Variovorax paradoxus EPS: one gene and its partner. The protein of the gene in region 1 interacts with the protein of each later gene in a pairwise test. Links are inferred from orthologs where the notes say so. Each region holds a gene or a part of one and is shown on either strand. Other genes may lie near its edges.

Region 1 (14,112 bases):
TGCCGATGTCGGCGCGTGCGGCGGGCATTCCCTACGAAGAGCTGTGCCTGCGCGTGCTGGCCTCCGCTTCGCTGGATGCCAAGGGAGGCGCGCAATAGCCATGGCCGACAGCATCCAGGCGCCGTTCGACGTCAAGCTCATGAACATCGTGGCGAACCTCGCGTTCGTCGCGGTGGCGCTCATGCTGCTGGCGGCGGGCGCGTGGTGGGTGCTGCGCCAGCCTTTCTTCCCGCTCGCGGGTATCAAGGTGGACGGCGAAGTGACGCACAACAACGCGGTCACGCTGCGCGCCAACGTGGCGCCGCAGCTCTCGGGCAACTTCTTCACCATCGACCTCGCGCGTGCGCGCACCGCCTTCGAAGCGGTGCCGTGGGTGCGCAGCGCGGTGGTGCGGCGCGAGTTTCCGAACAAGCTGCGCGTGTCGCTGACCGAGCAGGTGCCGGTGGCCAGCTGGGGCGACGAGGCGGGGTCGAAGCTCATCAACGGCTTCGGCGATGTGTTCGAAGCCAACGTGGCCGAGGTGGACGAGGACCTACCGCGCCTGGACGGCCCGATCGAGCAGGCCGGGCAGGTGCTGGGCATGTACCGCGTGCTGGCGCCGCAGTTCCAGCCCTACGACTTCGGCATCGACGAGCTCACGCTGTCCAGCCGGGGCAGCTGGAGGGTGGTGCTGGACAGCGGCGCGCGGATCGAACTCGGGCGCGGGCAGAGCGAAGAGGTGTCGGCCAGGCTGCAGCGCTTCCTGAAGACCGTGACCCAGGTCGCGGGCCAATACCACCGCACGGTGGCCGATGTCGAAGGCGCCGATCTGCGCCACAACGACGCGTATGCATTGAGGCTGCGCGGCGTCACCACGGTCTCGCCCGAGACCCCAAGAAGAATCAAGTAGCGCACAGCGAGAAATCGAGGACATATTTCAATGCCCAAAGAATACAAAGACCTGGTCGTAGGCCTGGACATCGGCACCGCCAAGGTGATGGTGGTCGTGGCCGAGGTGCTGCCCGGCGGCGAGCTCAAGCTCGCCGGGCTCGGCATCGCGCCGAGCAATGGCCTGAAGCGCGGCGTGGTGGTGAACATCGACGCCACGGTGCAGAGCATCCAGCAGGCGCTGAAAGAGGCCGAGCTGATGGCCGACTGCAAGATCAGCCGCGTCTACACCGGCATCACCGGCAGCCACATCCGCGGCATCAATTCCAGCGGCATGGTGGCGGTGAAGGACAAGGAAGTGACGCCCGCCGACGTGGCCCGCGTGGTGGAGACCGCGCGCGCGATCAACATCTCGAGCGACCAGCGCTTGCTGCTGGTGGAGCCGCAGGAGTTCGTGATCGACGGCCAGGACGTGAAGGAGCCGATCGGCATGAGCGGCATGCGGCTCGAAGCCAAGGTGCACATCGTGACCGGTGCGCAGAGCGCGGCCGAGAACATCATCAAGTGCGTGCGCCGCTGCGGCCTGGAGGTCGACCAGCTGATGCTGAACCCGCTGGCCTCGAGCCAGGCGGTGCTCACGGAAGACGAACGCGAACTGGGCGTGGTGCTGGTGGACATCGGCGCGGGCACGACCGACGTGGCGATCTTCACCAATGGCGCGATTCGCCACACGGCGGTGATTCCGATCGCGGGCGACCTCATCACGAGCGACATCGCGATGGCGCTGCGCACGCCCACCAAGGACGCGGAAGACATCAAGGTCGAGAGCGGCTATGCGAAGCAACTGCTGGCCGACCCCGACCAGCAGGTGGAAGTGCCGGGTCTGGGCGACCGCGGTCCGCGCATGCTGAGCAAGCAGGCGCTGGCCGGCGTGATCGAGCCGCGCATCGAGGAGATCTTCTCGCTGGTGCAGCAGGTGGTGCGTGAGTCGGGCTACGAAGAGGTGCTCTCTTCGGGCGTGGTGCTCACCGGCGGCAGTGCGGTGATGCCGGGCATGGTCGAGCTGGGCGAAGACATCTTCCTCAAGCCCGTGCGCCGCGGCATCCCGAAGTATTCCAGCGCGTTGTCCGACATGGTCGCGCAGCCTCGCGCGGCTACTGTCATGGGCCTGCTCGAAGAGGCGCGCTTCGCACGCATGCGCGGCTTCAAGGTCGCGCAAAAGAACGGGTCGGTAAAGACTGCGTTCGGACGTTTCAAGGACTTCATCGTGGGGAACTTCTGACCATGAACCACTCCCCACTCTGGCTCGCTCGCGGCAGTCCGCCGTTGCATTTCAACGAGCGATGGCGACGAACAGGTCCACCATCGTGACGACGCTCTCGTTGAACACGTCACGGCAAAAGAATTATTCATAGATACATAACGGCAACTGCAATATTCAAGGAGTTAGAAATGACCATCGAAATGATCGAAGTCGAAGAATTCAATCAGGGCACGCAGATCAAGGTGATCGGTGTCGGCGGCGGTGGCGGCAATGCGGTCGCCCACATGATGGAGCGTGGTGTGCAGGGCGTGCAGTTCGTTTGCGCGAACACTGACGCACAGGCGCTGACCCGCAGCAACGCGAACAAGATCATCCAGCTGGGCACCAGCGGCCTGGGTGCCGGCAGCAAGCCCGACAAGGGCCGTGAAGCCGCCGAAGCCGCCGTGGACGAAATCCGCGCGGCGATCGACGGCGCGCACATGCTGTTCATCACCGCCGGCATGGGCGGCGGCACGGGCACCGGCGCCGCGCCGGTGATCGCGCGCGTGGCCAAGGAAATGGGCATCCTCACCGTGGGTGTGGTGACCAAGCCCTTCGACTGGGAAGGCGGCCGCCGCATGAAGAACGCGGACGACGGCCTGGCCGAACTCGAAGCCAACGTCGATTCGCTGATCGTGGTGCTCAACGAGAAGCTGCTCGACGTGCTCGGTGAAGACATCACCCAGGACGAAGCCTTCGCGCACGCCAACGATGTGCTCAAGAACGCCGTGGGCGGCATCTCGGAAATCATCAACGAGTACGGCGGCGTGAACGTCGACTTCGAAGACGTGCGCACCGTGATGGGCGAACCGGGCAAGGCCATGATGGGCACCGCCGCGGCTGCCGGTCCCGACCGCGCGCGCATCGCCGCCGAGCAGGCCGTGGCCTGCCCGCTGCTCGAAGGCATCGACCTCTCGGGCGCCAAGGGCGTGCTGGTGCTGGTGACGGCATCGAAGGGTTCGCTGAAGCTGAACGAGTCGAAGCTCGCGATGAACACCATCCGCGCCTACGCCTCGCCCGATGCGCACGTGATCTACGGCGCTGCCTACGACGAAGCCCTGGGCGACGAGATGCGCGTGACCGTGGTGGCCACGGGCCTCTCGCGCGCGGATGCACGCCGCCAGGCACCTACGCTGGAAGTCATTCGCACCGGCACCGACAACATCCCGTTCAACGTGCCCACCATGGGCGGCGTCGGCCACACCAGCGGTGGCAGCCAGCCGAACTACGACGGCATGGCAGTTCCCAGCGTGTGGCGCACCAACCGCACGATGGCCGCGGCCAAGGTGGATGCACTGTCGTCGGGCGGCATGGACGACTTCGAAATTCCTGCATTCCTGCGCCGTCAGGCCGATTAACCGGGCTCACCCCCAGGCTGCGCGCACTTCGTGTCGCTTCGCCAACCCCTACCGGGGGCAACATCAGCGGCCCGGCAAAGCCGGTTCCGCGGTGTTTCGCGAAGTGACTCAACGGGACGCTCAGGGCACGAAGGTTCGCAAGGGGTACAGGGAAGACCTGAAAGGGACTTCCGCTGCTCTAGGCGCTGCGTTCACTTCGTGCCCTTTGCGTCCATTGCCGGGATTGCATAGAACCGATGTCTATCGCTGCCATAGCGAGGGGATTAGGCCGCCACGCGCGTGGCGCGCCTAAAATCCCCGGCGTGCTGCAACAACGAACCCTCAAGTCGATCAGCCGCGCCGTGGGCGTGGGGCTTCACAGCGGGCAACGCGTGGAACTGACCCTGCGACCGGCCCCGGCCGACACGGGCATCGTGTTCCGCCGCGTCGATCTGCCCGAGCCTGCTGAAATCCGAATGACCGCCGAAGCGGTCACCGACACTCGCCTCGCCTCCACGGTCTCGACCGGCGGCGCGAAGGTGCAGACGGTCGAGCATCTGATGTCGGCCTGCGCGGGCCTCGGCATCGACAACCTCTACATCGACATCACGGCCGACGAAGTGCCGATCCTCGACGGGTCGGCTTCGTCTTTCGTGTTCCTGCTGCAAAGCGCGGGCATCGAACTGCAGAAGGCGCCGCGCCGCTTCATCCGCGTGACCCGCAAGGTCGAGGTGCGCGAAGGCGAGGGCGCCAACGAGAAGTGGGCGAGCCTGGAGCCGTACCACGGCTACAAGCTGAGCTTCGAGATCGACTTCGATCATCGCGTGGTCAATTCCACCGGCCAGCGCGTGGAGTTCGACCTCGGCACCGATTCGTACAGCCGCGACATCGCACGTGCGCGCACCTTCGGCTTCACGAAAGAGGTCGAGTACATGCGCAGCAAGGGCTTGGCCCTGGGCGGCGGTCTCGACAACGCCATCGTGATGGACGACACCAAGGTGCTCAATGCCGGCGGGCTGCGCTACGACGACGAGTTCGTGAAGCACAAGATCCTCGATGCGATGGGCGACCTCTACATCATCGGCAAGCCGCTGCTCGCGGCCTACACCGCGTTCCGCTCGGGCCATGCGCTCAACAACAAGCTGCTGCGCGAACTGCTGGCGAACAGCGACGCCTACGAGGTCGTGACCTTCGACGACGAGAAGCGCGCACCGCGCGGCTTCGGCGAAGTGGCGCGGGCCTGGTAGGCCGGCGCCTTTCCGAGCGATGCTTCTCTTCCGCTGGGCCATCCTGCTGCTTCTGCTGGTGGCGGGCGTGTCCTTCGCTTTCTATGCGGGCACCGGCCAGGTGAAGTACCGGCGCGTCGGCTGGATCGTGCTCAAGTGGACGCTGCTCGCTGCCTTCGGCTTCTTCGCGGTGCTGATCGCGGAGCGCGTGGCCTAGGCCTTCTTCCTTCTGCCGGGCTTAGCGCGAACGCCCTTGCCGGTAGGTGCCGGCATGGGTCTTCGACAGCTCGGCGGCTTCGGCCAGCCGCGCCATCGAACGGCCCACTTGCGCATGCGTGATCGCGATGCCCAGCGCATCGGCCGCATCGGCGCCGGGCAGCCCCGGCAGGTCGAGCAACCGCTTCACCATCTCCTGCACCTGCGCTTTGGCCGCCTGGCCATGGCCTGCGACTGCCTTCTTCATCTGCAGCGCGGTGTACTCGGCCACCGTGAGGTTGCTGTTCACCAGAGAGGTCACGCAGGCGCCGCGCGCCTGTCCCAGCAGCAGCGTCGACTGCGGGTTGACGTTCACGAAGATGATTTCCACCGCCGACGCATCGGGTTGGTAGCGCGCGGTGATTTCGGCAATGCCGTCGAACAGCACCTTCAGGCGCGCCGGCAGGTTGCCGCTGCCCAGGTGCCGCGTGCTGATGGTGCCGCTGGCCACATAGCGCAGCGCGTGGCCGTCCGCGTCCACCACGCCGAAGCCGGTGGTGAGAAGGCCGGGGTCGATGCCGAGGATGCGCATGTCTGTCAGGCGTTGAAGTACCAGCGGATCGAGTGAAAGAAGATCGGCGCCGCGAAGCACAGCGCATCGACGCGGTCCAGAAGGCCGTTCGCGCCGGTCACGCCCACGCCCTTCTTGCCCCAGTTCGGAATGCCGCGGTCGCGCTTGAGCGCCTTCATCACGAGGTGTCCCATCGAGCCTGCGATGCAGGCGATGACCGACACCGCGAGCGCCTGCCCGAACTTGAACGGCGTGATGAACGAGAACAGCGCGCCCACCAGGCTCGCCACCACGATGCCGATGCCCCAACTGGTCCAGTTGAAGCTGCGGCTCACGTTGGGTGCGAACGGCGTGCGCTGCGTGCGGCGCGAGATGAGGTGCTGCACCAGCACCGAGGTCTGCACCACGAACACCAGGAAGAACACGAGGAAGGCGCTCTTGCCCTCGTAGCCCGGAAAAGTCAGCAAGAGCAGCGCCGGCACGTGACTCATGCCGTAGACGCAGACCATGATCCCCCACTGCAGCTTGGCGTTGCGCTCGAGGAATTGGCTCGAATCATTGGCCAGCGCGCTCGCCACCGGAATCGCGAGGAACACGTAGACCGGGATGAACACGGTGAAGAGATCGAAGTGCGCCGTGGCCACCAGCCAGAACTGGATCGGCAGCACCACGAAGAACGCGAGGATCAAGCTGCGGTGGTCGCCGCGCCGCGTGGGCGAGAGCGTGATGAATTCGCGCAGCGCGAAGAACGAGATCAGCGCGAACAGCACCGTGGCCACGGTTTCGCCGAGCGCCCAGCCGATCCAGAAGATGATCACCATGAACCAGGTGGTGCCCAGCAGCGCCCGGTAATGCGCGAGCTCGGCCTGCCAGGTGGCATCGTGTACGGGGTTGCGCTTTTCGCGGAAGCTGAGGAAGAAGGCGGTGGTGCTGATGATCATCAGCAGGCCGAAGATGATGAGGAAGAGCGCCGCGACCTGCTGGGTCGGGGTGAGGTTGCGCAGGAACTGGTTCATGGGGTCAGATATCGCGCAAGGCGATCACTGCGGCACGCGCGCGATCCAGGAAGGAGCGGCGCTCTTCGCCCTCTTCGACGCGGATCGGCGCGCCGAAGGTAACGGAGCAAAGAATGGGCACCGGCACGATCTCGCCCTTGGGCATGACGCGCTGCACGTTGTCGATCCAGGCCGGCACGAGCACCACGTCGGGGAACATCGTTGCGAGCGTGTAGAGGCCGGACTTGAACTTCTGCGGCTCGCCCGTGTGGCCTCGCGTGCCTTCGGGAAAGATGATGATCGAGTCGCCACTGCGCAATGCCTCGACGAGCGGCGCGAGGGGATCGGTGGGTGGCGGCGCGGGCTCGGCCGGCGGCGGCGAGGGCTCCGCAACGAATGGCGGCGGGGCGATGGGCGCGGGGGGCGGCACCGGTGCTGGAAGGTCGAGCTCGCCTTGCAGCTCGTTCACGACCTCGGCACGCGGCGCTTCGGCCGGCAGCAGCGGCTCCATCGAAGGTTCGATGCGCTCGGCGGGCGCTGCAGCGACAGCCGGCTCGGCCTGCATCGGTTCAGGCGCAGCAGCTGCAGCAGGCGCCGTGGCCGCACGCTCCACATACACCGCGTTGAACACCTCCGTCGTGATCCACCGCTTGACCGGCGTGTTGGCCCAGTAGTCGCGCGCCGCGATCGGCCGCGTGATGCTGCGCAGTTCCTCGGGCAGCGCCGCCCAGATCATCACGAGGTCGGCGTGGCTCTGGTGGTTGGCGAAATAGATGCGCTGCTCGGCCTTCGGTGGACAGCCGTACCAGCGCGCCTGCGCGCCCGTGAGCAACCGGACGAACCCCAACAACAACCAACCTGTGAGCTTTGCCAGCATATGGGCGCGATGATACGGGCCATGCGATGGCGATTCGATCCTCTTTCACTGGCGTGGGCGGTGGCCCTGTTCGTTGTTCTTGCGTTGCTGGCCACCGTCGGCGCGCGCTGGGGCTGGCTCCGAAGTTTCTTCGGCGATGTGCTGGCGGTGGTGTGGGTCTACTTCGTCTTCAAGACCGTCATCGCGGCGCGCGTGCTGCCGCTGGCACTGGCCGCGCTGGGCGTGGGCTATGCGGTGGAGTTGGGCCAGTTCATTGCGTCGGCGTGGCACCTGCACATTCCGAACCGCGCGTTGCGCATCGTGCTCGGCAGCACGGCTGACTGGTGGGACGTGCTGGCCTACACGATCGGCTTCGCGGGCGTGCTGGCGCTCGAAGCGCTGCGCACCAAGCTCGGCCTCAGGGCAGCTCGGCCGACGACATCCGCGCCACGACCGTCGACGCCCGTCCGCTGAGGTACGGCGAGCCGGGCCGGCGCTCGAAGAACTTCGGGCTCGGCAGCATCACCGCGAGCCGCGCAGCTTCGTTGGCACTCAGGCGCGAGGCGGGCTTTTTGAAGTAGTACTGCGATGCGGCCTCGGCACCGAACACGCCTTCGCCCCATTCGACGTTGTTCAGGTAGAGCTCGAGGATGCGGCGCTTGTCGAGAAAAACCTCCAGCAGCGTCGCGAGCACCAGCTCCTGGCCCTTGCGCAGCATCGTGCGTTCGCCCGAAAGCAGCAGGTTCTTTGCGAGCTGCTGCGTGATGGTGGAGCCACCGCGCAGGCGCACCGGCTGCACCGGCTTGCCGCGTGCCACGGCACGGGCGGCGCGTTTGGCGGCCAGTTCTTCGGCCTTGGCATTGCGTTGGCGTGCGCGCTCGATGGCTTCCCACTCCACGCCGTTGTGATCGACGAAGCCGGCATCCTCGCTTGCGATCACGGCGCGCTTGAGCGTGTCGTTGATCTGCGCGTAAGGCACCCACTCTTGCCGCCAGCCGCCTTCGCTGCCCTTGTGGATCGCGACCTGCCAGGCCTCGGAGCGCTGGAACGCGGTGCTTTGCGGATCGATCACCGCCATGGCCGCGATGCGCGCCACGAAGAAGAGTTCGAGCGCGAGAGCCGCCACCGCGAGGCAGGCGATCAGGCGCAGCACCGCTTTCATTGGCCGGCGGCGAGCGATGCGCGCAACTCGCCCAGCACCTGCGCCGAAGGCGGGCGCACGCCGCGCCAGATATCGAACGATTCGGCCGCCTGCTCGACCAGCATGCCGAGCCCGTCGCGCGGCACGGCGCCGTGTGCCTTGGCCCAAGCCATGAAGCCTGCGGCCGCTGGGCCGTACATCATGTCGACGGCGAGCGCGCCGGGGCGCAGCACCTTTGCGCTCACCGGCACTGCGTCGCCCGCGAGGCTGGAGGCGGTGGCGTTGACCACCACGTCGAAACTGCCCGGCACTTCGTCGAGCGCCCAGGCTTCGAGCGCGGCGCCGTGGCCGAGCGCGAGTGCCGCATGGCGCCGGACCACCGCAACCGCCTTGTCGACGGTGCGGTTGGCGACCACGATGCGCGAAGCTCCCGCATCGAGCAGCGGACCCAGCACGCCAGCGGCGGCGCCACCGGCGCCGATCAGCAGCAGCTCCTTGCCCGCCAGCGGCACGCCCGCGTTTCGAACGATGTCGTTGACGAGGCCGATGCCGTCGGTGTTGTCGGCGTGGATGCTGCCGTCGGCCCCGAAGCGCAGCGTGTTGACCGCCTGCGCGAGCAGGGCGCGCTCGCTGGTGTGCTGCGCCAAGGCGGCGGCTTCGAACTTGAATGGAACGGTGATGTTGCAGCCGCGCGCACTGTCGCCGCGCTCGGCGGCTTCACGTCGGAACGCGGCAATGCCTTCGGCGAAGGCGCCGAGCGGAATCAGCAGGCGGCCGTAGTCGATCTGCTGGCCGCAGAGTTCGGCAAAGCGGGCATGGATGCGCGGCGAGCGGCTGTGCTCGACGGGGTTGCCCATGACGCAATACAGGTCCATCGCTGCAGCCTTCTCGATCGATGCTTATTGGGAGATTTCCATCGTGCCGTCGCGCGCGAAGCGGAACGTGCCCTGGATCACCATCTGATCGGCCTGCTCCTGGCGCATCGCGTTCGTGAACTTGCCGAAGTTGCCGGTGCTGCGAACGATGGCCTGCGCCCGACGGTCGAGCGCGATGTTGCCCGAGCTCTGGTCGACCACGGTGGCGAGCACGTTGCCGTCGAAGTTGACGGTCAACGTCATCTTGAGTTCGCCGTACAGCTTCTTGCCGGCCAGCTCCGGGAAGTTTTCCGCGGCGCGCGCCTCGACGCGGCGCAGCATGGTGTCCACGTACACCGCGAACGCAGCCTCGCGCGTGGACGGGCTGACGTAGCGCTTCTTGGGGCGCGAGTTCTCTTCGTTCACCCGGCGCTCGATCTGGGCCAGCAGCTCGACCATCTGGCGGCGCTTTTCTTCCTGCGCGGCGGCTTCCGTCGGGTCGCCCGCGTTGCGCGGATCGCGCACCGGCATGGCGGCGATATCGCGCTTGAGCTGCGTGATCATCTGCATCTGCTCTGCCTGCAGGGCATCGACCTGTTTGCGCGCGTCTTCGAACGAATCGCCCACCGCGGTGAAGCTCGACGGCGGCAGCGGGCTGGTCGCGCGGCCCTTGTCGAGGTCGCCGCCGCCCGCGAGCGAGGTCTGCGCCATCAGCTTGGCGTTGGCGTCGGGCCGCTCCTTGGTCTTGCTGTTGACAAGGATCACCTCGAGCGGCGTGTCAGTGAACGCGCGGTTGAATGATTCGGGATCGACGAAGCGCACCGCCAGCAGCGCGGCATGCGCAATGACCGACACGCCCAGTGCAATCTGCAGCGTGCTGAGGTCCTTGAAGTTCATTCTCGAAACTCCTCCAGGGGGCGCACTTCTCCAGACGTCTCGCCGGAGTTCATGCAGGTGCGGGTGTGTTTTCCGGCGCGGCCTCGCTGTCGTTCAAATCGACGGCAATGGCGATCGGGCCGGCGACTTCTTCTTCATCCTCGCCGCTTTCGTCTTCCGCCGACGCATCGGCCTTCGGTGCATCGAGGCGCTCGAGCACGGTGCCGCTCACGTCGAGCGCAATCTCGTCGATCTCGCCGAGCTTCACGCGCAGGCGCGCACCGCGCTCCTGCTGGCCCGCGACCGGGAACACCAGCGGCAACGCATCGGCACGCACCAGCGCGCCGTTGGGGATGTCCTTGATGACCGTCGCTTCGAGCTCGGTGATGCCGTTCTGCTGCAGGTACTTGAGCGTCCAGAAGCGCTCCATGCCGCCCTGGTAGCCGTTGTAGGTGGCATAGGCCGCGTCGAAGCCCGAGAGGATCGAGAACAGGTCGGCGTCCTTCGGCTTGAAGGGCGCGGCCAGCGCGGCGGTCTTGCCGTGGCGGGCGGCCGCGATGATCTGCCACTGGTTCACCAGGTCGGTGTAGCGGCGCAGCGGCGAGGTGCTCCACGCATAGCTCTTCACGCCCAGGCCCGCATGCGGCAGCGCGCGCGTGCCCATGCGCACCTTGATGCCGGGCGCCAGGCTCGCCTGGCTGCGGTAGAGCCCGGGCACGCCGAGTTCGCCGAGCCAGCCGCCCCAGCTGCTGTTGGCCAGGATCATCGCTTCCGAGACGATCAGGTCGAGCGGCGCGCCGCGCTGGCGCGTCGTGATCTGCACCTGCTCGTTGCCGGTGGGTTCGTTGCCGTCGTTGCCGACGAGGCGGAAGTTGTAGTCGGGCCGGTTGAAGTTCTCGGGCTTGCCGCGCACCACTTCGCGTTGCGCCTTCAATTGTTTGGCGAGGCGGAACAGGAAGGAGAGCGGGGCGCGCAGGTTCGCGGCGGCCTCGGGCGTGTCGGGGCTCGTGACCGTGGCGTCTTCGAGCCAGGGCTGCGTGACGACGGCGTCGAGTTGGTCGTGGCGCAGGTTGGCGACGATCGGCACGCGTTCGAGCTTGGTCTCGGTGCCCTGCAGTTCGAGCGTGGCTTCGTCGAATCGCGCGTAGAGCGACACGGCCGGGCGGTCGGCGCCTTCGAGCAGCGTGTAGGTGTTGACCACCTCGTCGGGCAGCATCGTGATCTTGTAGCCCGGCATGTAGACCGTCGACATGCGCGCACGCGCGACGTTGTCGATGGCGCTGCCCGGCGTGAGTGCCAGGGCCGGTGCAGCGATGTGGATGCCGACCGTGACGGTGCCGCTGCCAAGGCCTTGCACCGACAGTGCATCGTCGATTTCGGTGGTCTGCGAATCGTCGATCGAGAAGGCCTCGACGCCGGTGGCGACAGGCAGGTCGTCCGCAATGGCCGGTGCCGCGAGCGCGGGGAAGCCGTGGCCCTTGGGGAAGTTCTCGAAGAGGAAGCGGCGCCAGTGGAACTGGTAGGGCGAATCGATCGCCCCGGCGCGTTCCAGCAGATCGAGCGGCGGGCGCTGCGTGGCGCGCGCGGCGTCGACCACGGCCTTGTATTCGGGGGCGTTCTTGTCGGGCTTGAACAGGATCTTGTAGAGCTGCTCGCGGATTGGCTGCGGGCACACGCCCTCGGCCAACTGCCCGGCCCATTCAACGATCTGCGCCTGAATGACTTTTTTCTTCTCGATGGCGGCGAGCGCCTGCTGCACGATTTCGGCCGGCGCCTTCTTGAAGCGCCCCTTGCCTGCACGGCGGAAGTAATGCGGCGCCTCGAAGAGGGCGAACAGCGCGGCCGCCTGCTGGGCGAGCGTGGGCTTGTCACTGAAATAGTCGGCGGCCAGGTCGGCAAAACCGAACTCGCCGTCGGCTGCGAATTCCCAGGCCAGGTCGAGGTCCATCGCGGCGGCGAGCGAGCGCGCCTCGGCGATCAACTCGGCAGGAGACGGTTTCTCGAAACGCAGAACGATGTTGGCGCCCTTGACCTTGACGCGCTTGCCGGTCTCGAGCTCGACCTGCGCCGAGGCTTCGGCCTCCGACAGGACACGGCCGCCGAGGTACTTGCCGGCTTCTTCAAACAATACAAACATAGGCGCGGATTCTCCCACGGCGAAAGACCGGCTCTCCCCTGGCTTGCCCACTTCGTGTGGCCTCCTTCCCCCTACCGGGGGCAACACCTGCGGCCCGGCGAAGCCGGTTCCGCGGTGTTTTTGGGCTTCAGACTGGATTGATGAACGCCATGACGTCGTCCAGGTGCGCCGTCTCGAAATCCGACAGCGCGTGGTCGCTGCCTTCCAGCAGCTTGATGTTGCTGTCTGGATAGCGCGCCGACATCTCGTGCCAGTCGAGCGCTTCGTCGCCCTTGGCGATGATCGCGAAGACACGCTCGGGCCGCGTGAGCGAGCCGACTTCCATGGCGCGCAGCTCGTGGATGTACTCGGGTCGGAAATAGAAATGCTCGGCCGGGTCGTGCCAGACGGTCTGGTCGCCGATGTAGCGCGTGAGGTCGCGCGCCGGGTACACGGCCGGATTGAGCAGCACCGCGCGGCAGCGCGTCATGCCGGCGACATAGGTGGCGTAGAAGCCGCCCAGCGACGAGCCGATCACGGCCATCGACTTGCGCGGCCAGTGCGCGATGCCCTTCATCACCATGTCGATGGCGTCGTGCGGCGAAGGCGGCAGTTGCGGGCACCACCATTCCAGGTTCGGATGCGCTTGCGCCACGCGCTGCGCCACGAGCCTCGCCTTGGTCGAACGGGGCGAGGAACGGAAGCCGTGCAGGTACAGCAGATGAGTGGTTTGCGGGTCCATGGGGGGAAGGGCGGGAAGGTGCGAACGCCGTACCTCGCTGGCCGAGGCGAGGTAATTCTGCATGAGGTCCGTGCCCGCAAAGCGGCTCGCGGCATTCAAAAAACCTGCGGCGAGGGGCTCTTGGGGAAAGCGATAACTCATAACGACTTACACCGCATGAAAGTCCCATCGGCCTCGGCCCTGCGACGTTCGCCTGGCTTGAGTTCGAAAGTATTCATGGGCTGCTCCTCGTTGCCGGCGTCGCACGCTCGGCGATGAACCCGCGGCAAAAAGAAAAAGAAAACGCCCAATTCTCGGGACCCGATCCGCCGTGCGCATCCCATGAAAGCGGTATGCATGTCCAGCGTCCGGCAAGGCGCCGAGGCTTATGCTTCATCCCATGAATACAGAGGCTCTGGACGACGGGACGCTGCGCCGCTGGGGCGTCTTGGTGGTCGAGGACGACAGCCGCGCACGCGCCTTCTTCGAAGCCAGCGTGCAGCGCAGCCCGCGTCTTTTCTGGCTCGGCAGCGCGGGCACGGTGCAGGAGGCGCGGGGCTGGCTGGCGCGCACCACGACGATTCCCGACGTGCTGCTGGTCGACCTCGGCATGCCCGATGGCACCGGCCTGGACGTGATCCGCGACGCCGTCGCTCGCTTTCCCGGCTGCGAGCCGCTGGTGGTGTCGGTCTTCGGCGACGAGGAGAACGTGCTCGCCAGCATCGAGGCCGGCGCGGTGGGCTACATCCACAAGGACGCCGCACCCGAGGACATCGCGCAGACCATCGTGGAGATGAAGGCTGGTGCATCGCCGATCTCGCCGATGATCGCGCGGCGGGTGCTGGCCAAGTACCGCAGCCTGCAATCGGCCAGCCTCGCGCCGGGCATGGCTGCTTCGGGCGCGGCACCCGAGACCGCCTTCGACGAGAACGAGCGCGGCCTGCTGTCGGCGCGCGAGCACGAGGTGCTGACGCTTATCGCCCGCGGCTTCTCGTATGCAGAAATCGCGCGGCTCAAGGGCCTGAGCGTGCACACGGTGCAGACCCACATCAAG
Region 2 (14,111 bases), 790 kb from region 1 along the record:
GCCGGCCTGATGCAGGCTCAGCGCGAGGGTCAGGCCGCCGATGCCGGCGCCCAGGATGATCACTTGCTTGTCGTTCATGGCTCTTTCGAAAGGGTTCCGTTTGTCTCCAGCCGTATTGGGAACGGAAGTTCGCCATTTGTGAAATTTAGATGTGCTATGGATTTATCATGAATCCTTATGAACCTCTCGACCCGCCAGATGCGCGCCTTCCTGCAGGTGGCGCGCCTGGGCAACTTCACACGCGCGGCGGAGCAGGCCCACATCACGCAGGCGGGGCTCAGCATCCTGATCCGTGAGATGGAAAAGCAGTTGGGCTGCCGGCTCTTCGACCGCACCACGCGCGTGGTGACGCTCACGCCGGCGGGCCGGCGGCTGCTGCCGGTGGTGGAGCGCCTCGTCACCGACCTGGACGACGTGGCCGCGCAGCTCGGCGCCGAGGGCGATGAGGCGCGGCAGACCCTGCGCATCGCGGCGACGCCGCTGGTGTCCTCGCACCTGCTGCCGCAAGTCTTCAACACCTTCCGCCAGGCGCATCCGCAAGTGAGCCTGCGTCTCTTCGATGCCGACCTGCGCGATGTGGAAGCGATGGTCACGGCCGGCGATGCGGACATGGGCCTCGGCTTCTTCTTCAAGGCGGCAGCGGGCCTGGAGCGCACGCCGGTCGGGCGCTTTCACCTGATGCGCGTGGCGTCGTCTTCAGCGGATGAAGTTGATGAAGCGCCGGCCATCGGCACCGCGCCGTGGTCCGCGCTGCGCAGCGCCGAACTCATCGGCCTGCCGCCGGGCAACCCGATCCAGAAGGTGATCGACCAGCACCTGGTGGCCACCATCGGCCGCGCCGATGCGCAGCGGCCCACCTTCAATTTCTTCGGCACGCTGATCTCAATGGTCGAGGCCGGCTTCGGCACCGCGGTGATGCCGACCTTCGCGCTCGCGGCCTGCCGCCGCCACCGGGTGCGCACCGACGTGCTGGTCAAGCCGAAGGTGGGGCTGGACTTCTATCGCATCGCCAAGCGCGGCACGCACGAGACCGAGGCGATGCAGGCCTTCGTCGCGACGCTGGAGAAGGCGCTGCCCGCGCTCTCGCGCTGAACGCTCAGCTCAGAGCGTGAAGTCGTAGTCCACCGTGATCGGCGCGTGGTCGCTGAACTTGATGGTCTTGAAGATCTGTTCGGTGCGCGCGAGCGCCGCGGTCTTCGGCGTGGCCAGGTGGTAGTCGAGCCGCCATCCCACGTTGTTCGCATAGGCCTGGCCGCGGTTGCTCCACCAGGTGTAGGCCTCGTCGGTGGTCTCGGGCTTGAGCATGCGGTAGACGTCCACCAGGCCCGCACCCTCGGCACCGGCGTCCAGCAGCTTCGTCATCCAGGCGCGTTCCTCGGGCAGGAAGCCGCTGTTCTTCTGGTTGCTGCGCCAGTTCTTCAAATCGATCTGCTGGTGCGCGATGTTGATGTCGCCGCACAGCACGAACTCGCGCTCCTTCTTGAGCGCCACCAGGTGCGGGAAGAAGCCCTTGAGAAAACGGAACTTGGCCAGTTGCCGCTCCTCGCCCGAACTGCCGCTCGGGAAGTAGCAGCTGATGACGGAGAACTTGCGTTTGGGCGTGTCGAAGCGCAGTTCGAGGTAGCGGCCCTCGGCGTCGAACTCGGCATCGCCCCAGCCCACGATGACCTGGCTCGGTGCGTGCTTGGTGTAGATCGCGGTGCCGGCATAGCCTTTCTTCTCGGCGAAGTGGAAGTGGCCCTTGAGGCCCGCCATCTCCTCGAAGCGGCCTTCGATGTCGCTCGCCTGGACCCGGATCTCCTGCATGCAAATACAATCCGGCGCAAGTTCGGCCACCCAATCGGCGACGCCCTTGGTGGCCGCCGAACGCAGGCCATTGAGATTGAGACTGGTCAGTTTGAACACAAGGAATTTCCCGATGGCTGTAGATGGTGAGAAAAGCAGCGCGGTGGCGCAGGACTTCGTCCAGTTCGCGCGCGATGCCGGCGTGCTTCGCTTCGGCGAGTTCAAGACCAAGGCCGGCCGGATGAGCCCCTACTTCTTCAATTCGGGGCTCTTCGACGACGGCGCCAAGATCGCACGGCTCGCGGGATTCTATGCAGACCGGCTGATCGAGAGCGGCCTCGAATTCGACATGATCTTCGGCCCCGCCTACAAGGGCATTCCGCTGGGCGCCACAGTGGCCGCCGAGCTGGCGCGGCGCGGCCGCAACTACCCCTTTGCCTACAACCGCAAGGAAGCCAAGGCGCACGGCGAGGGCGGCAACCTGGTGGGCGCGCCGCTCCAGGGCCGCGTGCTGATCGTCGACGACGTGATGTCCGCCGGCACCGCGGTGCGCGAATCGATCGCCGCGATCCAGGCCGCCGGCGCCACGCCGCATGCCGTGGCCATCGCGCTCGACCGCCAGGAAAAAGCCACCGAGAACGGCGTCGACGTGGACCACAGCGCCGTGCAGTACGTGCGCAACCAGCTCGGCCTTTCGGTGATCGCCATTGCCACGCTGGACGACCTGCTGAGCTACCTCTCGGGCGATGCCGCCGCCGACCTGGGCGCGCACCGCGAGCGCGTGCTGGCCTACCGCACGCGCTACGGCGCCCACTGAGGAACCAACAGCGATGCGCACACGCGATCACGGCAAGCCCCACCGCCTGCTGGCGGCGGCATCGTTTTTCCTGGTGGCCTTTGCTGCTGTTGGCGTTGCGCATGCACAGGGCAAGGACGTGCCCGCCGGCAGCATCTACACCTGCACCGATGCGCAGGGCCGCACGCTCACGGCGGACCGTCCGATTCCTGCCTGCAACGACCGCGAGCAGCGCGAGCTGAGCCCGAGCGGCCTCACGCGCCGCAAGATCGAACCGACGTACTCGGCGCGCGAAATGGCCGAGCGTGAAGACCGCGCCCGCGAAGCCGCGGTGCAGGCCGCCAAGGCAACCGACGAGCGCCGCCGCGAGCGCGCGCTGCTGGTGCGCTACCCGAGCCCCGCCTCGCACGATCGCGAGCGCAAAGAAGCGCTGTCGCAGGTCGATGCCGTGATCCAGGCGGCGCAGAAGCGCATCGCCGAACTGAGCGAAGACCGCCAGAAGATCGACGAGGAGCTCGAGTTCTACAAGAAGGACACGAGCAAGGCGCCGGGCGCGATGCGCCGCAAGCTCGAAGACAACACGCAGAGCGTGGCGGTGCAAAACCGCTTCATTGCCGAGCAGGAAGAAGAGAAGAAGCGGGTGAATGCGCGCTTCGATGAAGAGCGTGGGCGGTTGAAGCCGCTGTGGGGACCCGCCCCGAGCGCAGCCGCAGCAGCAGCATCACGCTGAACCTGCCGGGGCCGCGATGGCCCCGGGATTCGTTGATCGATCTCAGCCCAGCTTGGCTTTCAGCAGCTCGGTGACCTGCGCGGGGTTGGCCTTGCCGCCGCTGGCCTTCATCACCTGACCCACGAGGCCGTTGAGCGCCTTCTCCTTGCCGCCGCGGTATTCCTCGACGTTCTTCGCGTTCCTGGCGATGACTTCGTCGAGGATCGCGTCGAGCGCACCGGTGTCGGCCATCGGCTTCAGGTCCTTGGCCTCGATGATCGCGTCCACGTCGCTGCCTTCGCCGATCCAGAGGGCATCGAACACCTGGCGCGCCGCGTTGTTCGGCAGCGTGCCGTCGGCGATGCGCTTGACCAGCTGGCCAAGCTGCTGCGCGCTGACCGGTGCCGCTTCGATGCCGATCTCTTTTGCGTTCAGACGACGCGCCATCTCGCCGGTGATCCAGTTGCTCGCGAGCTTCGGCGTCGCGCCGGCCTTCACCGCTTCATCGAAATAGTGCGCGAGCGCAAGGCTCTGCGTGAGCTGCGCCGCGTCGTATTCCGACAGGCCATGGTCGCGCACATAGCGCTCGGCCATCGCGCGCGGCAGCTCGGGCATTTCGCCGCGCACGCGTTCGATCCAGTCGGCCGCAATCACCAGCGGCGGCAGGTCGGGGTCGGGGAAGTAGCGGTAGTCGGCCGAGTCTTCCTTGGCGCGCATCGCGCGCGTCTCGCCGGTGTCGGGGTTGAAGAGCACCGTCGCCTGCTCGACCTTGCGGCCGTCCTCGATCTCCTCGATCTGCCAGCGGATCTCGTAGTCGATCGCCTGCTGCATGAACTTGAAGCTGTTCAGGTTCTTGATCTCGCGCCGCGTGCCCAGCTTGTCGCCGGGCTTGCGCACCGACACGTTGGCGTCGCAGCGGAAGCTGCCTTCCTGCATGTTGCCGTCGCAGATGCCGATCCACGTGACGATCTTGTGCAGCTCGCGCGCATAAGCCACGGCCTCGGCGGTGGAGCGCATGTCGGGCTCGGTCACGATTTCCAGCAGCGGCGTGCCGGCGCGGTTCAGGTCGATGCCGCTCTGGCCGATGAAGTCCTCGTGCAGCGACTTGCCCGCGTCTTCTTCCAAGTGGGCGCGCACGAGGCGCACGGTCTTCTTCTCTTCGCCGAGGAAGAACGACACCGAGCCACCCTGCACGACCGGAATCTCGAACTGGCTGATCTGATAGCCCTTGGGCAGGTCGGGATAGAAGTAGTTCTTGCGCGCGAAAACGCTGCGCGGCGCCACGTGCGAGCCGAGCGCGAGGCCCAGCTTGATGGCGCGTTCGACCGCGCCCTTGTTCATCACCGGCAGCGTGCCGGGCAACGCGAGGTCCACCGCGCAGGCCTGCGTGTTCGGCTCGGCGCCGAAGGCCGTGGAGGCGCGGCTGAAGATCTTGCTGTTCGTCGACAGCTGCGCGTGCGTCTCGAAGCCGATGATGACTTCATAGCCGCGCACCAGCGGGCCGGTCGGGCGGCCTTGTTGTTGTGCTTCGAATGTGTTCACGGTCTCGCTCATCTCAAAAGCCCTCCGGCGTGCGCGTGTGCCAGTCGGTGGCTTGCTGGAAGCGGTGGGCTGCGTTCAGCAGCTTGGCTTCACCGAAGTAGTTGCCGATCAGCTGCAGGCCCACGGGCATGCCGCCGTCGAAGCCCGCGGGCACGCTCATGCCCGGCAGGCCGGCCAGCGATGCGGGCAGCGTGAAGATGTCGGCGAGGTAGTCGGCCACCGGGTCGTCGCCGTGTTCGCCGATCTTCCATGCGGTGGTCGGCGCGGCGGGGCCGGCGATCACGTCGCATTGCTTCAGCGCCTGCTGGAAGTCGTCGGCGATCATGCGGCGCACCTTCTGCGCCTGCAGGTAGTAGGCGTCGTAGTAGCCGTGCGAGAGCACGTAGGTGCCGATCATGATGCGGCGCTTCACTTCGTCGCCGAAGCCTTCGGCGCGCGTCTTCTCGTACATGTCGGACAGGTCCTTGTACTGCTTCGCGCGATGGCCGAACTTCACGCCGTCGAAGCGGCTCAGGTTGCTCGACGCTTCGGCCGCGGCAAGGATGTAGTACACGGGAATCGACAACTCGGTGCGCGGCAGCGACACCTCGACGCGCTTGGCGCCGAGCTTCTCGTACTGCGCGAGCGCTGCGTCGATGGCGGCGCGCACGCCGGGTGCCACGCCTTCGCCGAAGAACTCCTTCGGCACGCCGATGCGCAAGCCCTCGAGCGAGTCGTTCAATGCGCGGCCGAAGTCTTCGGCGGGCTTGTCGATGGAGGTCGAATCGCGGTCGAGATCGGGGCCGCAGAAAGCCGACAGCAACAGCGCGCAGTCTTCGGCCGAACGGGCCATCGGGCCGGCCTGGTCGAGGCTCGATGCGAAGGCCACCATGCCGTAGCGCGAGGCGCGGCCATAGGTCGGCTTGATGCCGGTCACGCCGCAGAACGATGCGGGCTGGCGGATCGAGCCGCCGGTGTCGGTGCCGGTGGCTGCGGGCGCAAGGCGTGCCGCCACGGCCGCCGCGCTGGCGCCCGAGGAGCCGCCCGGAATGCGGTCGCGGTTCCACGGGTTCCGCACCGGCACGGCTTTGTCGTGGCCCACGGCGGGCACGGCGACGTTCTCGTTGGCTGAGCCCATCGCGAACTCGTCGCAGCTCAGCTTGCCGAGCGTGACCGCGCCGGCCTCGGCCAGGCGGCGCACCACGGTGGCGTCGAAGGGCGAGCGGTAGCCCGCGAGCATCTTCGAGCCGGCGGTGGTGGCGAAATCGGTGGTGACGAAGATGTCCTTGTGCGCGATCGGCACGCCGGCCAGCGCCGGAGCATTGCCGGCGGCGAGGAGCGCGTCGGCCTTGCGGGCCTGGGCCAGCGTGACTTCCTCATTGACGTCGACAAAGGTGCCGAGCGATTCGTGGGCCTTCATGCGGCCGAGAAAAGCCTGCGAGGCTTCGACGGCCGAGACCTTGCGCTCGGCCAGGGCCTTGGCCAGGGCGACCACGCCCATCTGGTGCAGTTGCTGTTCGCCGCTCATTATTCGATCACCTTGGGCACGAGGAAAAGGCCGGCTTCGACGGCGGGGGCGCTCTTCTGGTTGGCTTCGCGGTTGTCGGGTTCGCTCACCACGTCATCGCGCAGGCGCAGGGTGATGTCTTCGATGGCGGCAACCGGATGGGCCAGGGGCTCGATGCCGGCGGTGTCGACCGAACGCATACGTTCGACTAAATCGAAAAAGCCGTTGATCTGGCTGAGCATGCGCTCGCTTTCGTCGGAGGCAAGCTGCAGCCGCGCCAGGGAGGCGATGCGTGCGATATCTGAAGCGTCAAGGGACATGGGTCGGACCGGTCAAAAAACCGAAGGTAATCGCACGCCTAAGGGGGTGCTAACACGGGAATCAGAGGGGATTCGGGTATTATCCCGCCTTTGCCGCAACCCCCGCGAACGCGCCGGCTTTTGCGCCAAAAACGATCAATTCACCCCGTCAAACGACCCAAAAATAGAGCGACGACCTGCCGATGCGCAGGCCGTGCTCAGAGGATTCCGCACATGTTTGGAGCTTTCCGTCGGTACTTTTCCACCGACCTTGCGATCGACCTCGGCACCGCCAACACCCTGATATTCGCCCGCAACAAGGGCATCGTGCTGGACGAGCCCTCGGTCGTCGCGATCCGCCACGAAGGCGGCCCCCACGGCAAGAAGGTGATCCAGGCCGTCGGCCGCGAAGCCAAGGCCATGCTGGGCAAGGTGCCCGGCAACATCGAGGCGATCCGCCCGATGAAAGACGGCGTGATCGCCGACTTCGTGATCACGGAGCAGATGATCAAGCAGTTCATCAAGATGGTGCACCCGCGCACGCTGCTCACGCCGAGCCCGCGCATCATCATCTGCGTGCCTTGCGGCTCGACCCAGGTCGAGCGCCGCGCCATCAAGGACGCGGCCGAAGCTGCCGGCGCCACGTCGGTCTATCTCATCGAAGAACCCATGGCCGCGGCCATCGGCGCCGGCCTCCCCGTCAGCGAGGCCTCGGGCTCGATGGTGGTGGACATCGGCGGCGGCACCACCGAAGTGGGCGTCATCTCGCTGGGCGGCATGGTCTACAAGGGGTCGGTGCGCGTGGGCGGCGACCGCTTCGACGAAGCCATCATCAACTACATCCGCCGCAACTACGGCATGCTGATCGGCGAGCCGACGGCCGAAGTCATCAAGAAGACCATCGGCTCGGCCTTCCCGGGCTCCGAAGTCAAGGAAATGGAAGTCAAGGGCCGCAACCTTTCCGAAGGCGTCCCGCGCAGCTTCACCATCAGCAGCAACGAAGTGCTGGAAGCCCTGACCGATCCGCTCAACAACATCGTCTCGGCCGTGAAGAACGCGCTGGAGCAGACGCCGCCCGAACTGGGCGCCGACATCGCCGACCGCGGCATGATGCTCACCGGCGGCGGCGCCCTGCTGCGCGACCTCGACCGCCTGCTGGCCGAGGAAACGGGCCTCCCGGTGCTCGTGGCCGAAGACCCGCTGACTTGCGTGGTGCGCGGCTGCGGCATCGCCCTGGAGCGCATGGACCGTCTGGGCAGCATCTTCACTAGCGAGTAAAAGGCGAAAGCCATCATCGGCCGGCCTCTGCTTGCATAGGCCGGCTTTTTGTTATTTGATTCCGCACCACCGCCGGGTCTGAATTCATGCCTCTGGGCACGCTCGATCGCACAGCGCCACCCCTGTTCAACCAGGGACAGTCGGCACTCAGCAAGCTGATCTTCTTCGGCGCGCTCTCCCTGTTCCTCATGGTGGCCGATGCACGCTTTCATATCGTGCAGCCGATCCGCGCGACCCTCGGCGCGGTGCTCTACCCGGTGCAATGGGTGGCGCTCAAGCCGGTGCAGCTCATGATGGGCGGCGGGCGCTACCTCGAAGACCTGCAGACCGCCCAGCGCAACGAGGCCGATGCCCGCAAGGCGCTGATGATGCAGGCCCAGCGCGCGAGCCAGGCCGACACGCTGGCGCAGGACAACGCGCGCCTGCGCGAGCTGCTCGAGCTGCGCCAGACCACCGCAACGCCGGGCCGCGCGGCCGAGGTGCTCTACGACGCGGCCGACCCCTACACCCGCAAGATCGTCATCGACCAGGGCCTCGCCCACGGCGTGGCCGCCGGCTCGCCGGTGATCGACGCGCACGGCGTGCTCGGCCAGGTCACGCAGGTGCTGCCCCTCACGAGCGAAGTCACGCTGGTGATCGACCGCGACCTCGCGATTCCCGTTCAGAACACCCGCACGGGCGTGCGCAGCGTGGCCTTCGGCGACGCCTCGGCGCACGGCGGCGGGCTGGAGCTGCGTTTCATGGCCGCCAACGCCGACCTGCAGGAGGGCGACCTGCTCTCCACCAGCGGCGTCGACGGCATCTACCCGGCGGGCCTTCCGGTCGCGAAGATCGAGCGCATCGAGCGCCGCGCCGACTCGGGCTTCGCCCGTATCTACTGTGTGCCGCTCGCCAGCGTGACCGCCGCGCGCTACGTGCTGGTGCTCGAGCCGACCGGTGCCCCGACCGCGCCGCCACCCGCCGCGCCCGCGACCACGCAGCGCAAGCGCGCCGAGGGCAAGCCCGGGGCCGGCAAGAACGAGAAAAAGCCCGCGGCACCCGCGGGCGCAGGAGGCGGCCGATGATCAAGCGTCCCGGCCAGCAGCAGCTCCTGCTGCCCGTCAGCCCCCTCTTCATGTGGACCAGCCTCGTCGTGGCGCTCCTGGTCAACATGATCCCCATCGGCCGTGCCGCCTGGATGCCCGACCTGCTGGCGCTGGTCATCGTGTTCTGGGGCGTGCACCAGCCCTCGCGCGTGGGCATCGGCGCGGCCTTCGTGTTCGGCCTCTGCATGGACGTGCACCAGGCCTCGATGCTCGGCCAGCATGCGCTGTCCTACACGACGCTGGGCTTCTTCGCGATCACGATCCATCGGCGCCTGCTCTGGTATCCGGTGCTGTCGCAGGCGCTGCAGGTGCTGCCGCTCTTTGCGCTGTCGCAGCTTATCGAGGTCATCACGCGGATGATCGGCGGTGGCGTGTTCCCGGGCTGGTCGGTGCTGATCTCGCCAGGCGTGGAGGCCGCGCTGTGGCCTCTGGCCTCCGCTCTCTTGCTGGCCCCCCAACGCCGCACCCCGGAACCCGACGAGAACCGCCCCCTCTAAGCCTTGCCCGCGGCATTTGCCATTGCCCCAGCGCGCGCCTAAGCTCCCACCGCCATGACCGAAATCCGCAACGTCGCCGCCGACCTCGCGCGCTTCAAGCGCCGCGTGATCGTGATCGGCCTCGCTGTGCTTTTCGCGTTCGGCCTGCTGAGTTCGCGGCTGATCTACCTGCAGGTCACGCGGCATGAAGACCTGGCCGAGCAGGCCGAGAGCAACCGCACGGCCATCGTGCCGGTGGTGCCCAACCGGGGCCTGATCCTCGACCGCAACGGCATCGTGCTGGCCTCGAACTACTCGGCCTACACGCTGGAGATCACGCCTTCGAAGGTGAACGATGTCGAGGAGACCATCGACAACCTCACGCAGGTGCTCGAAGTCTCGCCGCGCGACCGCCGCCGTTTCAAGCGCCTGCGCGAAGACTCTCGCAGCTTCGACTCCATTCCGATCCGCACCCGCCTGAGCGACGAAGAGGTCGCGCGCTTCGCGGCCCAGCGCTACCGCTTTCCGGGCGTGGAGATCAAGGCACGGCTCTTCCGCAACTACCCGAACGGCGAGACCGGCGCGCACGTGCTCGGCTACATCGGCCGCATCAACCAGCGCGAGAAGACCGCGATGGAAGACTGGGAAGAAGAGGAACAAGCCAACTACAAGGGCACCGACTACATCGGCAAGCTGGGCATCGAGCAGAGCTACGAGAAAACGCTGCACGGCCAGACCGGCGTGGAGCAGATGGAAACTTCGGCCGGCGGGCGCGCCATCCGCCGGCTCGCAAGCCACCCGGCCACACCGGGCAATACCGTGATGCTGTCGCTGGACATCAAGCTGCAGAAGCTGGTGGAAGACATGTTCGGCGACCGCCGCGGCGCGCTGGTGGCCATCGACCCCAAGACGGGCGAGGTGCTGGCCTTCGTGAGCAAGCCCACGTTCGATCCGAACCTCTTCGTCGAAGGCATCGACACCGAGAGCTGGAAAGAGCTGAGCGAATCGCTCGACAAGCCGCTCCTGAACCGCGCGCTGCGCGGCACCTACCCGCCCGGCTCCACCTACAAGCCCTTCATGGCGCTGGCGGCGCTGCAGACCGGCAAGCGCGGCGCGAGCGTGGTGGTGAACGACCCGGGCTACTTCAACTTCGGCGGCCACCGCTTCGGCAGCCCCGAAGGCAACCTGGGCGGCGTCGACATGCGGCGTTCGATCCAGCTGTCGAGCAACATCTACTACTACTCGCTGGCCAACGAGATGGGCGTGGACCTGATCCACGACTTCATGAAGCCGCTGGGCTTCGGCCAGATCACCGGCATCGACCTGGGCGGCGAGGTGCGCGGCGTGCTGCCCAGCACCGAGTGGAAGCGCAACGCCTACAAGCGGCCCGAGCAGAAGAAGTGGTATGCGGGCGAAACCATTTCGCTGGGCATCGGCCAGGGCTACAACACCTTCACGATGCTGCAGCTCGCGCAGGCCACGGCCATCGTGGCCGACGGCGGCATCAAGCGCAAGCCGCACCTCGTGCTGGCGACGCGCAACACGGTGAGCGGCCAGGTGGTGCCGCTGCCGCAGCCGCCGCCGGAGAACCTGGGCTACACCGCGGCCAACGTGGCGGTGATTCGCGAGGGCCTCACCAGCGTGGTCACCAGCGGCACCGCGCGCAGCGTGTTCGCGGGCGCGGGTTACCAGGCGGCCGGCAAGACCGGCACGGCGCAGGCGGTGACGCAGGCGCAGAACACCAAGTACAACGCCCGCGCGCTCGAGGAGCACCAGCGCGACCACGCGCTCTTCATGGCGTTCGCACCGGTCAGTGATCCGAAGATCGCGGTGGCGGTGATCGTGGAGAACGCCGGCTGGGGCGCTGGCGCCGCGGCACCCATCGCGCGCCGGGTGTTCGACTACTGGCTCATGGACCAGTACCCGAGCGAGGCCGACATGGCCGCCATCAAGATCGGCAAGGCCGGCGCGCCGATGGGCAAGCCGCGCGTGGCGAGCGAAGTGGCGTGGCCGGTGGCGACGACGACGCCTGCCACTGCTCCCTGATCTCTTGCTCCCTCTCCCCTTGGGGAGAGGGTTGGGGTGAGGGTGAGCGGCATTCGAGGCCGCGCGATGCTGTGAGGCCGACTGCCCTCACCCTAGCCCTCTCCCGCTAGCGGTAGAGGGAACAACGCGGAAGCCTCTCAGCCAGCCACCGTGCCGCTGACTTCACCCAGCCCGATACGCACAGCCCCCGCGCGCTCGCAGTAGCCGCGCATGACCAGCGTGTCGCCGTCTTCCAGGAACGTGCGCTTCTCGCCGTTCGGCAGCGTGATCGGCTGCTTGCCGCCCAGCGTGAGTTCCATCAGCGAACCGGCCTCGTCGGGCTTCGGCCCCGAGAGCGTGCCCGAGCCCAGCAGGTCGCCCGGCTGCAGGTTGCAGCCGTTCACCGTGTGGTGCGTGATGAGCTGCGCGGCGGTCCAGTAGGCGGCCTCGGTGGTGTTGCCGCGCGTGAGGCGCGCGGGCGCGATGCCTTCGGCGCGCATCTTCGCGGTCTGCAGCAGCACTTCGAGCGTGATGTCGAGCGCGCCGGCCTCGCGGTTCGACGGCGCATCGAGATACGGCAGCGGTTGCGGATCGCCCGCGGGCCGCTCGAACCTCGCGCGGAACGGCGCGAGCGCCTCCATGGTCACGATCCACGGCGACAGCGTGCTCGCGAAGTTCTTCGCGAGGAACGGGCCGAGCGGCTGGTATTCCCAGGCCTGCAGGTCGCGTGCCGACCAGTCGTTGAGCAGCGTCACACCGAACAGGTGCTCTTCGGCCTCGCCGATGGCGATCGGCTCGCCCAGCGCGTTGCCCTGGCCGACCAGAAAGCCCAGCTCCAGTTCGTAGTCGAGGCGCTTGGACGGGCCGAAGCTCGGCTCGGCCGCATCGGGCGCCTTGGTCTGGCCCTGCGGGCGCTTGAAGACCTGGCCGCTCACGCCGATGGACGAGGCGCGGCCGTGATAACCGATGGGCACCCACTTGTAGTTGGGCATCAGCGGCTGGTCGGGGCGGAAGAGCTTGCCGATGGTGGTCGCGTGGTGGATACCCGTGTAGAAGTCGGTGTAGTCGCCGATGCGGCAGGGCACCGTCATCTCGGCCTTGGCTTGCGCGAGCAGCGCCTTCGACCATGCGGCCTGCTTGTCGCTGCCTTCGGCGAGGCCCGCGGAGATCGCGGCGCGCAGGGCCTGGCGGTCCTTCACGCTCGCGCCCATCAGCGCGTTCATGTCGTCGGTGTCCACGAGGCCCGCGGCCTTCAGGTCGAGCACCTGGTCGCCGATCGCGACGCCGATGCGGAAGGCCTCGCTGCTGCCCGCGGTGCGGAAGCGGCCGAAGGGCAGGTTCTGGATCGGGAAGTCGGTGCCGGCTTCGTTGGCCGAGGCGACCCAGCTGCGCAGCTTGGGGTCGTGGGTGGCGTTCAGTGCGGTCATGCGTGTCCTTGAATTGGGTGGGAGAGGAATCCGGATTGGTGGAAGGAAATCCGGCACCGTTCGGACTGAGCTTGTCGAAGTCTTGCGCGGCGCTTCGACAAGCTCAGCGTGAACGGTGGGTGGATGGTGTGTGAGTGGATTGCGTGCGCGTCGGTCTTCAGTCCGCGGTCATGCCGGCTTTCCTGGCCACATCACCGAGGCGCTGGTATTCGGTCTGCGTGAGCGTCGCCAGCTCCTGCGCGGTCGAGCCGCGCGGCGAGAAGCCGGCCTGCTGCAGCTTGGCCTTCACGTCCGGCATCGCGAGCGCTTCGACGAAGGCTTCGTTCAGCGCTTTGACCACGGGTGCCGGCAGGTTCGCCGGTCCGTACACACCGAACCACGGATCGAGCGCGTAGCCCTTGAGGCCCGCCTCAGCCATCGTCGGCACGTCGGGCAGCGAAGGCGACCGCGCCGGCCCGGCGACAGCCAGCGCGCGCAGCTTGCCGGCCTGGATGTGCGGCAGCGACGCCGGCAGGTTGTCGAACATCAAGCCGATGTTGTTGCCCAGCATGTCGGTGATGGCCGGGCCGCTGCCCTTGTAGGCCACGTGCACGAGCTCGGTGCCGGTCATCTGCGCGAACATCACGCCCGCCAGGTTCATCGAGGTGCCGGCGCCCGCGGTGGCGTAGGGCAGGCCCGGGTTCTTCTTCGCGGCGGCGATCAGGTCGGGCACCGACTTGATCGGCGAGGCGGCCGGCACTTCGAGCACGATGGTCGAGGTGCCCAGCAGGCTGATCGCTGTGAAGTCCTTGCGCGGATCGAAGGCCATCGACTTGTAGATGTGCGGGTTCAGCGCATTGGTCGAGATCGCGCCGAAGCCGATGGTGTAGCCGTCGGGGGCGGCCTTGGCCACGGCGTCCATGCCGATGTTGCCGCCCGCGCCGCCGCGGTTGTCGATGAGCACCGGCTGGCCGAGCTTTTCCGACACCTTCTGGCCCACGGTGCGCGCCACGAGGTCGGTGGTGCCGCCGGGCGTGTAGGGCACGATGAAGCGAATCGGCTTCGACGGAAAGTCCGCCGCGTGCGTGAGCAAGGGCGCAGCGAGCAGGGCGAGAGCCGCCGCGCGGCGCGTGAGAGCGAAGGCGTTCTTCATCATGGCTTGAACTGGTCCTTCAGCCCCGCCCAGCAGTCGGCGTAGTCGGTGTCGAGCGCCGGGCTCTTCAG

The links.
Region 2: the proteins of ftsA (region 1) and VARPA_RS01470 interact in binary tests that used the Escherichia coli proteins (3 or more experiments, as listed by UniProt). The link is inferred for Variovorax paradoxus EPS from one-to-one orthologs.

Annotation. Positions count from the first base shown.
Region 1 is NC_014931.1:1,097,740-1,111,851, forward strand. What follows is about bases 242-3,034. They hold ftsA (cell division protein FtsA), read left to right. Parts: upstream 242-919; coding sequence 920-2,149; downstream 2,150-3,034. Other genes in these bases: VARPA_RS04900 (cell division protein FtsQ/DivIB), read left to right, coding at 242-889; ftsZ (cell division protein FtsZ), read left to right, coding at 2,320-3,034. Also shown: VARPA_RS04895 (D-alanine--D-alanine ligase), read left to right, coding at 1-98; more of VARPA_RS04900, read left to right, coding at 101-241; more of ftsZ, read left to right, coding at 3,035-3,528; lpxC (UDP-3-O-acyl-N-acetylglucosamine deacetylase), read left to right, coding at 3,831-4,754; VARPA_RS31310 (hypothetical protein), read left to right, coding at 4,774-4,950; crossover junction endodeoxyribonuclease RuvC, read right to left, coding at 4,972-5,520; VARPA_RS04925 (phosphatidate cytidylyltransferase), read right to left, coding at 5,526-6,515; VARPA_RS04930 (lysophospholipid acyltransferase family protein), read right to left, coding at 6,520-7,371; VARPA_RS04935 (DUF2809 domain-containing protein), read left to right, coding at 7,381-7,824; mtgA (monofunctional biosynthetic peptidoglycan transglycosylase), read right to left, coding at 7,769-8,512; aroE (shikimate dehydrogenase), read right to left, coding at 8,509-9,366; VARPA_RS04950 (energy transducer TonB), read right to left, coding at 9,391-10,242; VARPA_RS04955 (ribonuclease catalytic domain-containing protein), read right to left, coding at 10,292-12,358; VARPA_RS04960 (YqiA/YcfP family alpha/beta fold hydrolase), read right to left, coding at 12,486-13,079; VARPA_RS04965 (response regulator transcription factor), read left to right, coding at 13,447-14,112. UniProt on the Escherichia coli protein: Essential cell division protein that assists in the assembly of the Z ring. May serve as the principal membrane anchor for the Z ring.
Region 2 is NC_014931.1:301,613-315,723, forward strand. Bases 6,082-8,873 are described here. They hold VARPA_RS01470 (rod shape-determining protein), read left to right. Parts: upstream 6,082-6,851; coding sequence 6,852-7,895; downstream 7,896-8,873. Other genes in these bases: gatA (Asp-tRNA(Asn)/Glu-tRNA(Gln) amidotransferase subunit GatA), read right to left, coding at 6,082-6,339; gatC (Asp-tRNA(Asn)/Glu-tRNA(Gln) amidotransferase subunit GatC), read right to left, coding at 6,339-6,638; mreC (rod shape-determining protein MreC), read left to right, coding at 7,982-8,873. Outside these bases: VARPA_RS01430 (flavin-dependent oxidoreductase), read right to left, coding at 1-78; VARPA_RS01435 (LysR family transcriptional regulator), read left to right, coding at 178-1,092; VARPA_RS01440 (exodeoxyribonuclease III), read right to left, coding at 1,102-1,905; pyrE (orotate phosphoribosyltransferase), read left to right, coding at 1,919-2,602; VARPA_RS01450 (DUF4124 domain-containing protein), read left to right, coding at 2,616-3,311; Asp-tRNA(Asn)/Glu-tRNA(Gln) amidotransferase subunit GatB, read right to left, coding at 3,354-4,844; more of gatA, read right to left, coding at 4,846-6,081; more of mreC, read left to right, coding at 8,874-8,959; rod shape-determining protein MreD, read left to right, coding at 8,956-9,477; mrdA (penicillin-binding protein 2), read left to right, coding at 9,532-11,502; fahA (fumarylacetoacetase), read right to left, coding at 11,640-12,908; VARPA_RS01495 (Bug family tripartite tricarboxylate transporter substrate binding protein), read right to left, coding at 13,066-14,040; hmgA (homogentisate 1,2-dioxygenase), read right to left, coding at 14,040-14,111. UniProt on the Escherichia coli protein: Forms membrane-associated dynamic filaments that are essential for cell shape determination. Acts by regulating cell wall synthesis and cell elongation, and thus cell shape.